Regions from separate parts of the Mesorhizobium sp. AA23 genome, predicted to be linked through region 2. Evidence: predicted binding sites of a transcription regulator. Region 2 holds the regulator's gene; each other region holds the start of a gene.

Region 1 (3,503 bases), on a different contig from region 2:
TAGATTTCAAGATGGCCGCCGATCAGAGGATCGCTGATCGAGAGCGGAATGAGTTCCGTCACCGGAACGCCATCGCAGTGCCAGTCGACGGCGCCGTCCTTGGGGTTCATGAAGGTGACGGTCGAGCCTACGATAGACAGCGGATAGGGTTCGAGCTTGGTGCCCATCATGTCGGACAGCCGTTCCAGCCGCAGCTTGTCGTTGAGCAGTTCCTTGATCTCGGGAATGTAGCGGTCCGCGCCGGTGATGAAGGTGAGGTCGAGATGCTTGTGCACGGCGTGGCTGGCCTTGAGCTTGAGCGCCGCCTCCTCGATCGCGGCGAGCAGTTGCGGGTCGTAGCCGTGAAGATACTGGGCGACGCCGAAGCTCGACACTTTCCACGCCGTATCATGACCGATGATGGCTTCACGGCTCATCGCATAGCGCAGTTCGGGGATTGTATGGGCGTTCATTCTACTTCTCCAAGGTCGGGGCAACACTTGGTAAACAGTCGATTGAGCACCCTCCCCTGTAAATTTAGGAATGCTGGTGCTACTTTAAGCATAGCTAAAGGTCGAACCCCGTGCGTCTGCTCAGCCAGGTCAACTTAAACTCGCTGAAAATCGTGGAGAGCGCCGCCAGGCACCGCAACTTCACGCGTGCGGGCGAAGAGCAGTTCATTACCGCCTCCGCCGTCAGCCAGCGGGTGAAGAGCCTGGAGGACCAGCTGCGCTTCAAGATCTTCCAGCGCGGCGGCAATGCGGTGTCGCTGACGCCGGAAGGCGAGACCTACGTGGCGCGCGTGCGCGAGGCGCTGGAGCGGATCGTGGCTGCCAGCATGGAGGCGACCGGCCAATCCCAGGCGCATGTGCTGAAGATCTGCGTTTTGCCGACCTTCGCGGCGCGCTGGCTGTTTCCGCGGCTTGCCACCTTCCAGCGGCAGTATCCAGATATCGAAATGCGGGTCTCGACTTCCTATGCCACGCATGAATTCGCGACCTCCGAATACGATCTCGAGATCCGCTACGGCGACGGCAATTTCCCCGGCCTCAACTCCGCGCTGCTGTTCAAGGAGGACCTGACGCCGGTGTGCAGCCGCAAGCTGTTCCGCGAGGTGCTGGGCGATAAGCCGCTGTCCAAGGTGACGCCGGAGGACCTCAGGCACTTCACCCTGCTCCACTCCGACACCTGCACCCAGAACTGGCAGTCGTGGCTGGCTTTTGCCGGCGCGAGTTTCGTGCTTGGCGAGACCAAGAGCATCTATTTCGATTCCTGCATGATGTCCTACGAGGCGGCCAATGCCGGCATGGGCTTTGCCGTTGCCAACCGCGCCTATATGGCAAGCGACATCCGAGCCGAGCGGCTGGTCGCCCCCTTCGCGGTCCACCATCCCAACACCGCCGGCTGGTATTTCGTCAGCCCCATCAAGGCGCTCGGCGCCCGCAAGGTGGAGCTGTTCAAGCAGTGGATCATGGCCGAAGCGGCGCTGACGCAGCGCCAGCTGGACCTGGAGATCGCCAACGTGCCGCTGGCGCGCGCCGCGATGGCGTGACGCGGCGGCGCAAGCGACGCAAACACACCCCTGAGATTCTCCGATCTTTGAAGGCCGACAAAGCGTTTGGACGGATACCTGTAGCCGGCTAGCGCGATCGCCCCATGACGCGGCGGAGAGACTCAGCTATCTTTGATCCTGCGGCGGGCCTGATTTTCCCGCTTGGCCGGCGCTTTCCAGCTTCCTCCCAAGCAGCGCCGGCCTTCTTCTGCGGCGCCGCCGCTTCGTCTCCCGACAACATCGTCCGCTCTCATTGCTTCGGCGGCGTGCCGGGCTGGTCGCCGCCGGTGGTCGATTGCGGCACCGGGTTCTTGTCGACCTGCGGGTTTTTGTCGACGGTGTCGCTTGGCGCCTTGGTGGGCTGCACGCTGTTGTCGCAGGCGGCGAGCCCGAGCCCTGCCGCGAGAGCCAGCAGCACAGGAAGTTTCTTCATGACGACCTCCTCTCGTTCGCCCCATTCTTCGAAGCAAACGAGGCGGCGGCGGTTTGGTTGCGCCGTCCGGCGGGAACCAACGCGCCTGTCTCCGGTTGAACCTCGTTAACTCACGAGGAGATGTCATGATCCGTCTGCTGCTCGTCGGCCTGTTCGGCTACACGGCCTATCGCGTCACGATGAGGATCATCGAGGAGGCGTCCGGCGATCTCGCGCCGCCGGACGATCGGCGGTCGCTGCGGCGCCAGTCGGCGGCGATGGGCGTCGAGCCGAAAAGGTAGATCGGCCGTTCTCGCGCTTGTTGGGAAGATGGCCGGCCTATCCAGCACATGCCGGCGCGTACAGCGTCCCCTCTGCCCTGCCGGGCATCGCCCCCCACTTGGCCGCCTTTGGGCGAGATTAGCTGTATTGCGAACAAAGCGGAAACGATGCTTGATGGGCGATGAACATCGCCGCCCGTGATTCGTCCTTCGAAACTCCTGCCTATCTTGCCCGGCTGAACGACGAGCAGCGGCTGGCGGTGGTGCATGGCGACGGCAAGGTGGCCGCGCCGCTGCTGGTGATCGCCGGGGCCGGCTCCGGCAAGACCAGCACGCTGGCGCATCGCGTGGCGCACCTCATCGTCAAGGGCGCCGATCCGCGCCGCATCCTTTTGATGACCTTTTCGCGCCGCGCCGCGGCTGAAATGGCGAAGCGCGTCGAGCGCATCGCCGGCGAGGTGCTGGGCCGCGATGCCGCGATCATCGCCGATGCGCTATCCTGGGCCGGTACTTTCCACGGTATCGGCGCCAGACTCTTGCGCGACTATGCCGAGCAGATCGGCCTCGATCCGGCTTTCACCATCCACGATCGCGAGGATTCGGCCGACCTGATGAACCTTGCCCGGCACGAGCTCGGTTTTTCCAAGACCGAAAGCCGTTTTCCGACCAAGGCCACCTGCCTGCAGATCTATTCGCGGGCGGTGAACGCCCAGGCGCCGCTCGGCGAGGTGCTGGGCTCGGCCTTTCCCTGGTGCTCAGGATGGGCGGAACAGCTGAAGGAGCTGTTCGCGGCTTATGTCGAGGCCAAGCAGGCGCAGAACGTGCTCGATTACGACGACCTTTTGCTCTACTGGGCGCAGATGGCGGCCGAGCCGGAGATCGCCGCTCACCTTGGCTCCCGCTTCGACCACGTGCTGGTCGACGAATACCAGGACACCAACCGGCTGCAGGCCTCTATTCTGTTGGCGCTGAAGCCGGACGGCGCGGGCTTGACCGTGGTGGGCGATGACGCACAGTCGATATATTCCTTCCGGGCCGCGGAAGTGCGCAACATTCTCGATTTCCCAAAACAGTTCGCGCAAGGCACCGAGATCGTCATGCTGGAGCGCAATTACCGCTCGACCGAGCCGATCCTAGCCGCCGCCAACAAAGTAATCGGCGAGGCAAGCGAGCGTTTCACCAAGAATCTCTGGACCGAACGCCGGTCGTCGCACAGGCCGCAACTGGTAAGCGTGCGCGACGAGGCTGAGCAGGCCAATTATGTCTGCCAGGCGATCCT
Region 2 (3,503 bases):
GTCGATGTCGGCGGCAAGGCCGAGACGACGCGCACGGCCATCGCCGAAGGGTATGTCACCATGCAGCCGGAAACGCTGGAGATGATCCTGGCCGGTGACGCCAAGAAAGGCGACGTGCTGGGCACGGCGCGCATCGCCGGCATCATGGCGGCCAAGAAGACGCATGAGCTCATCCCGCTTTGCCATCCCCTCCTTCTCACCAAGGTTGCCGTCGAGATCGAGCCCGACCACGCGCTCCCTGGCCTGAGGGTCAGCGCGCTTGCCAGGGTTACCGGCAAGACCGGGGTGGAAATGGAGGCGCTGACCGCGGCGTCGGTCGCCTGCCTCACCATCTACGACATGGCCAAGGCAGCGGACCGCGCCATGGCGATTTCCGGCATCAGGCTGGTCGAGAAGACCGGCGGCAAGTCGGGCGACTACAAGGCAGGTTCTTAGCATGGCTTTGCTTCCGGTCGCCGAGGCGCTCCAACGCCTGTTGGACGGCGCGACCGCGCTGCCAGGCGAAAGCGTGCCGCTGGCCGAAGCAGCCGGCCGGGTGCTGGCCGACCCGGTGGTGGCTCTGCGCACCCAGCCGCCCTTCAATGCGTCGGCGATGGACGGCTATGCCGTACGGGCCGCCGACGTAGCCTCGGCGCCGGCCCGGCTCTCCGTGATCGGCATGGCGCCCGCCGGGCGTGGCTTCACCGGCTCTGTCGGCAAGGGCGAGGCCGTGCGCATCTTCACCGGCGCGCCGCTCCCCGAAGGCGCCGATACCATCGTTATCCAGGAGAATGTCCGCGATCTCGGCGGCGGCGGCATCGAAGTGACCGAGCCGACCGTGGAGGGACGAAACGTCCGTCGCCGCGGCCTCGACTTCTGCGAGGGCGACCTGCTCCTTGAAAAAGGCCGCCAGCTCGATCCGGCGGCGCTTTCGCTGGCGGCATCGGCCAACCATCCGAGTCTCAACGTGGTGCGGCAGCCGCTGCTCGCCATCATCGCCACCGGCGATGAATTGCTGCCGCCGGGCAGCGCGCTCGGCCCCGACCAGATCATCTCGTCGAATGCCTGTGGCGTCACAGCTACGGCCCAGTCGGTCGGCGCGCGCGCGCTCGACCTCGGCATCGCCGCCGACCGCAAGGACGCGATCGCGGCCCTGGTCAAGAAGGCGGTCAAGGCCGGCGCCGACGTCATCGTCACGCTTGGCGGCGCCTCCGTCGGCGACCACGACTTGATCCATGACGTGCTGACCGGCGAAGGCATGCAGCTCGACTTCTGGAAGATCGCCATGCGTCCCGGCAAGCCGCTGATGTTTGGCCGGCTCGGCGACATTCGCTGCATCGGCCTGCCCGGCAATCCGGTCGCAAGCCTGGTCTGCTCGCAGCTGTTCCTGAAGCCGCTTCTGGCGCGGCTGGGCGGCCGGTCCTGCCGTCAGGAAATCCGCACGGCCCGGTTAGGCGTCGCAATGCACGCCAACGATCTCAGGCAGGACTATGTGCGCGCCGTGGTCCGCGAAGATGCGGGGGCGTTGATCGCAACACCGTTCGGCATCCAGGATTCCTCGATGTTGAGGATGCTCGCCGATGCCAATGGCCTGATCGTGCGCCAACCCTTCGCACCGGCGGCTGAAGCCGGCGAGGAATGCAGCGTTCTGATGTTACGCTGAACAAAACGTCAACACATTCACTAAACTTTAAACGGTTGCGGAACACAACTGGAACAGATAGTGTTTGTTCTGGGTTTGTTTTTCTGATTCTGGTTTCAGAACCCATGGGGGCCGCCATGCTGACGCGCAAACAACATGAACTGCTGATGTTCATCCATGAACGGCTCAAGGAAAGCGGCATTCCGCCGTCTTTCGATGAGATGAAGGAAGCGCTCGACCTTGCCTCGAAATCGGGCATCCACCGCCTGATCACGGCGCTGGAGGAGCGCGGTTTCATTCGCCGGCTGCCGAACCGGGCGCGTGCCCTTGAAGTGCTGCGCCTACCTGACTCGATCGCGCCCGGCCTAAATGCGGCGAAGAAATTCTCGCCGAGCGTCATCCAGGGCGGCCAAGGCAATCTCGGCCGCCAGATCAAACCCGCGGCGCCCGCCCGCACGCCGACGCCCAGCAATGACGACGACGCCGGTTCAGCCGTCTCCATCCCGGTGATGGGTCGCATTGCCGCCGGCGTGCCGATCGACGCCATCCAGCACCAGACGCATTCGATCACAGTGCCGCCGGACATGATCGCGGGCGGCGAGCACTACGCGCTCGAGGTCAAAGGCGACTCGATGATCGAGGCCGGCATCTTCGACGGCGACACGGTCATCATCCGCAACGCCAGCACTGCGAGCCCCGGGGAGATCGTCGTGGCGCTGGTCGATGACGAGGAGGCGACGCTGAAGCGCTTCCGCCGCAAGGGCGCCTCCATCGCGCTCGAGGCTGCCAATCCGGCCTATGAGACGCGCATCTTCGGTCCCGATCGCGTCAAGGTTCAGGGCAAGCTCGTCGGGCTCATCCGCCGCTACTGAGGGGCTGCGGCTTGGCTTTCGGCTTCTCGGGCTTCTTGTAAGGCGCCAACCCCCTCGCCTCACGCGAGTAGCGCCGCTGTTCGTGCCAAGGGCGGTACGGTTTTTCGACGGCGTATTGAATGGTTGCTCGCGCCGTCGCCGATTGCGGATCGAAGAAGACGGCGGCACTGCCGTCGCGCGCGAGCTGCCGCTTGGTGACAACGAGGACACGCGGATCGCGGCAGGGATTGTAGGCCGTGGCGTCGTTGATGACGATGAGGTCTGCGAAGTCGCAGGCAGGCCGGGCAGCTTCGCGTTTTTCGGCGAGCGCGACGATCGCGCCTGATGGATGCCGGCCAATGCAGAGATCGCCCGTGCAGTAAAAGGGCGATCCAGGCGGCAGGTCGACGGGATCGGCTATGTCCAGCGTGCCCTTGGCGAATGTCTCCGGCGGCACGATCGTTTCGGCCTTGAGCGCGCGTTTCCAGTTATCGGTGGTGAACTCGTTCGAGCGGGCACGATTGATGGCGAGTTCGCCGCCGCCGATCGGCATCGCCACCAGATGCGCGTCCTCCGAGATCAGCAGGTCGGGCGTGCGCACCTGCGGGATCATCATGACGGCCGCGGCAGCGAAAGGAATCGCGGCCAGCCTGAGCCACGTAGTCGCCATCGTGGCGATGACGAGCGCGATCGTCGCCAGCAGCACCGAATGGATCGAGATCAGGCCCACGGCATCGACCGGCGACCACTCCGAAATCCACGCCGAGATCGCGATCATCGCCGCCAGGCCCTTGCCCATCAAATAGAGGAAGGGCCCGTCGAAGCCGAACGGCATCATGACCGCGCTGGCGACGGCGAGAAACATCACGATCGTGACGATCGGCATGATCGCGAGATTGGCCAGCAGGCTAAGCGGCGAGACGCGCTGGAAATGCCAGATGGCAAACAGCGCCGTGGCACTTCCGGCAATGATCGACGTCATCGCGGCGCCACCTGCTCCGACTGCCAGTTTGTGCGACATGAACCGCAGG
Region 3 (3,503 bases), on a different contig from region 2:
GAACTGAGCGAATGGCGAACTGAGCGAATAGCGAATGGGGAGTAGCGAATAGGGGGAAATGGCGTTGCACGACGGGCTATCGATCCCTACTCGCTATTCGCCACTCCCTATTCGCTCTTCCGACCAAAGGGAGGAAATGCATGAGCAAGGTAGCAATCGTCACGGGCGGATCGCGCGGCATCGGTGCGGCGATATCGGTGGCCCTGAAGAATGCCGGCTATTCGGTCGCCGCGAACTATGCCGGCAATGACGAGGCGGCCCAGAAATTCAAGGCCGAGACCGGCATCCCCGTCTACAAATGGTCGGTCGCCGATTATGACGCTTGCGCCGCCGGCATCGCCCAAGTCGAGGCTGATCTCGGTCCGGTCTCGGTGCTGGTCAACAATGCCGGCATCACCCGCGACACCATGTTCCACAAGATGACCCGCGAGCAGTGGAAGGAGGTCATCGACACCAACCTTTCCGGCGTCTTCAACATGACGCATCCGCTATGGAACGGCATGCGCGATAGGAAGTTCGGCCGCGTCATCACCATCTCCTCGATCAACGGCCAGAAAGGCCAGATGGGCCAGGTCAATTATTCGGCCTCGAAAGCCGGCGATATCGGCTTTACCAAGGCGCTTGCCCAGGAAGGCGCCCGCGCCGGCATCACCGTCAACGTTGTTTGCCCCGGCTACATCGCCACCGACATGGTCATGGCCGTGCCGGAAAAAGTGCGTGAATCGATCATCGCTCAGATCCCGGTCGGCCGTCTCGGCGAGCCGGAGGAGATTGCGCGCTGCGTTGTCTTCCTCGCCTCCGAAGACGCAGGCTTCATCACCGGCTCGACCATAAGCGCCAATGGCGGCCAGTATTTCGCCTGAGATCTTGTTCGGCTGAACTCTTCTGACACCGATGGCAGGCGGCCCGCCGCAAACGGGCCGCCTGTTTTTGTCTGCGCTCCGGCAGCACCGGGTGGGCATGCCTCAATTTGGCACGCAAAAGTTAACGGCCTCCCCGCGCCCTGTGGGAAACCCGGTTCACAAGCTGTGGATTTTCGGTGCACAAGCTTTGGGCAACACCATATCTAGAGGTGAACAAAACAGGAAGCTTTGCAGATCGCTGATTCGTCGCCGATTCGTTCCGGCTTTGGCCGAAAAGTTAACACGCCACGCCGCAAATAGCGCGAACAAGATTAACGCCGGTTAGGAAAGATCAACCATTTCACAATGTTGGCGGCCGCGCTCGAGTCCGTCGCGGTCGCTCTCCCACAAAGGTTAACGACGCTCCGGCACCAGCGCGAGCCAAGCACGAAACGGGCCAATTCACAGATTCAGCATGTGGTGAGACTCATGGCCAAAAAATCCATATGTAGCCGTGAACAAAACCTGAATCATAGTGAGTCAGTGATTCGTCGCCGATTCGTTCCAGACTCGTTCCAACGGTTAATCGACCGCGGATTTTGACCTTGCCTGTCGTCGCGCCATCTGTTGATGAGATCATTCCGCTTTCGCTTCGCGTCTGAAATCCCTATGTGTGCCCTGTCACACGCGACGGAACCGCCGCGTCCCCGACAACAAGCGGCAGAAAGCCTCATTTCCGAGCCGATGAATATCCAGCCGAAACCCTCCCAGCCGCTGATCCTTTCCGGCCGCGACGTGACGGCCGTGCTCGGCCCCACCAACACCGGCAAGACCCATCTCGCCATCGAGCGCATGGTGGCGCACGACACCGGCATCATCGGTCTGCCGCTGAGGCTCCTTGCCCGCGAGGTCTATACACGCGTCTGCGAGAAGGTCGGCGCCAGCAAGGTGGCGCTGGTCACCGGCGAAGAGAAGATCGTGCCGGCGAGCGCGAGATATTCCGTCTGCACCGTGGAGGCGATGCCGCGAGAGACCGATGCCGCCTTCGTCGCCATCGACGAGGTGCAGCTCGCCGGCGACCTCGAACGCGGCCACATCTTCACCGACCGCATCCTGCATCTGCGCGGCCGCCAGGAGACGCTGCTTCTGGGCTCCGCCACCATGCACGGCATCCTGCAACGCCTGCTGAAGGGCGTCTCGGTGGTGACGCGGCCGCGGCTGTCGCATCTTGCCTATGCCGGCTCGAAGAAGCTCACCCGCCTGCCGCGGCGCACGGCGATCGTCGCCTTCTCCGCCGACGAGGTCTATGCCATCGCCGAATTGATCCGCCGCCAGCAGGGCGGTGCTGCCGTCGTTCTCGGCGCGCTCAGTCCCCGCACCCGCAATGCCCAGGTGGAGATCTTCCAGTCGGGCGACGTCGACTATCTCGTCGCCACCGACGCCATCGGCATGGGCCTGAACCTCGACCTCGAGCACGTTGCCTTCGCCCAGAACCGCAAGTTCGACGGTTACCAATACCGCAACCTGACCGCCGCCGAGCTAGGCCAGATCGCGGGGCGTGCCGGCCGACACCTGCGCGACGGCACCTTCGGCGTCACCGGCCAGGTCGATCCGTTCGACGAGGATCTGGTCAAGAAGATCGAGGGGCACGATTTCGACCCGGTGAAGGTGCTGCAGTGGCGCACCGCCGATTTCGATTTTGCCAGCCTCGATGCCCTGAAACGCTCGATCGAGACCAACGCGCCGGTCGAAGGGCTGACCCGGGCATTGCCGGCGGTCGACGCCCAGGCGCTGGAACATTTGTCGCGCGACGCGGACATCAGGACGCTAGCCACCGGCAGGGAGCGCGTGGCGCTGCTGTGGGAGGCCTGCGCGCTGCCGGACTACCGCAAGATCGCGCCCGCCCAGCATGCCGACCTCATCGCCTCGATCTACATGGACCTTGCACGCCATGGCCATGTCGATGAGAATTACATGGCCGAGCAGGTGCGGCGGGCCGACACCACGGATGGTGATATCGACACGCTGTCGCACCGGATCGCCCAGATCCGCACCTGGACCTTCGTCTCCAACCGACCGGGCTGGCTGGCCGATCAGCTACACTGGCAGGAAAAGACGCGCGAAATCGAAGACAGATTGTCGGATGCGCTGCATGAGCGGTTGACGAAACGCTTCGTAGACCGCAGGACTTCCGTCCTCATGCGGCGCCTTAGAGAAAATACCATGCCTGAAGCTGAAATCAGCCCAACCGGAACCGTGCTCGTCGAAGGCCATCACGTCGGCGAGCTGCAGGGATTCCGCTTCACCGCCGACCAGAGCGCCGGCGGCGAGGACGCCAAGGCGGTGCGCACCGCTGCCCAGAAGGCGCTCGCGGCTGAGTTCGAGGCGCGCGCCGAGCGCTTCGCCGCCTGCGCCAACGGCGATCTGGCATTGGGCTCGGACGGTGTCCTGCGCTGGATCGGCGCGCCGATCGGCACCCTGGTTGCCGGCGACGAGGCCTTGAAGCCGCGCCTTGTGCTGCTTGCCGACGAGCAGCTCACCGGCCCTGCCCGCGACAAGGTCGCGGCGCGCGCCGAGCGTTTCGTCAATTTCCAGATCGAGTCGCTCTTGAAGCCGCTGGTCGATTTGAAGAATGCCGAGCAGCTCACCGGCATCGCGCGC

Evidence for each region. The regulator LexA, encoded in region 2, represses DNA repair genes until DNA is damaged. The targets are predictions, from matches to a motif close to TGTTCNNNNTGTGTTCNG.
Region 1: the regulator LexA is predicted to act here: its motif matches at 2,375-2,392, upstream of A9K66_RS28245 (ATP-dependent helicase).
Region 3: the regulator LexA is predicted to act here: its motif matches at 1,403-1,420, upstream of A9K66_RS02790 (helicase-related protein).

The regions. Positions count from the first base shown of each region.
Region 1 is NZ_LYTP01000033.1:78,957-82,459, reverse strand. Features, by position in the region: gene A9K66_RS30905 (hypothetical protein) at 1-452, opposite strand, end outside; gene A9K66_RS28255 (LysR substrate-binding domain-containing protein) at 563-1,531, shown strand; gene A9K66_RS28250 (hypothetical protein) at 1,782-1,964, opposite strand; gene A9K66_RS30900 (hypothetical protein) at 2,090-2,245, shown strand; gene A9K66_RS28245 (ATP-dependent helicase) at 2,407-3,503, shown strand, end outside.
Region 2 is NZ_LYTP01000002.1:118,103-121,605, reverse strand. Features, by position in the region: gene moaC (cyclic pyranopterin monophosphate synthase MoaC) at 1-435, shown strand, start outside; gene glp (gephyrin-like molybdotransferase Glp) at 437-1,642, shown strand; gene lexA (transcriptional repressor LexA) at 1,759-2,493, shown strand; gene A9K66_RS04025 (ComEC/Rec2 family competence protein) at 2,477-3,503, opposite strand, start outside.
Region 3 is NZ_LYTP01000001.1:577,128-580,630, forward strand. Features, by position in the region: gene A9K66_RS02780 (acetyl-CoA C-acetyltransferase) at 1-7, shown strand, start outside; gene A9K66_RS02785 (beta-ketoacyl-ACP reductase) at 141-863, shown strand; gene A9K66_RS02790 (helicase-related protein) at 1,587-3,503, shown strand, end outside.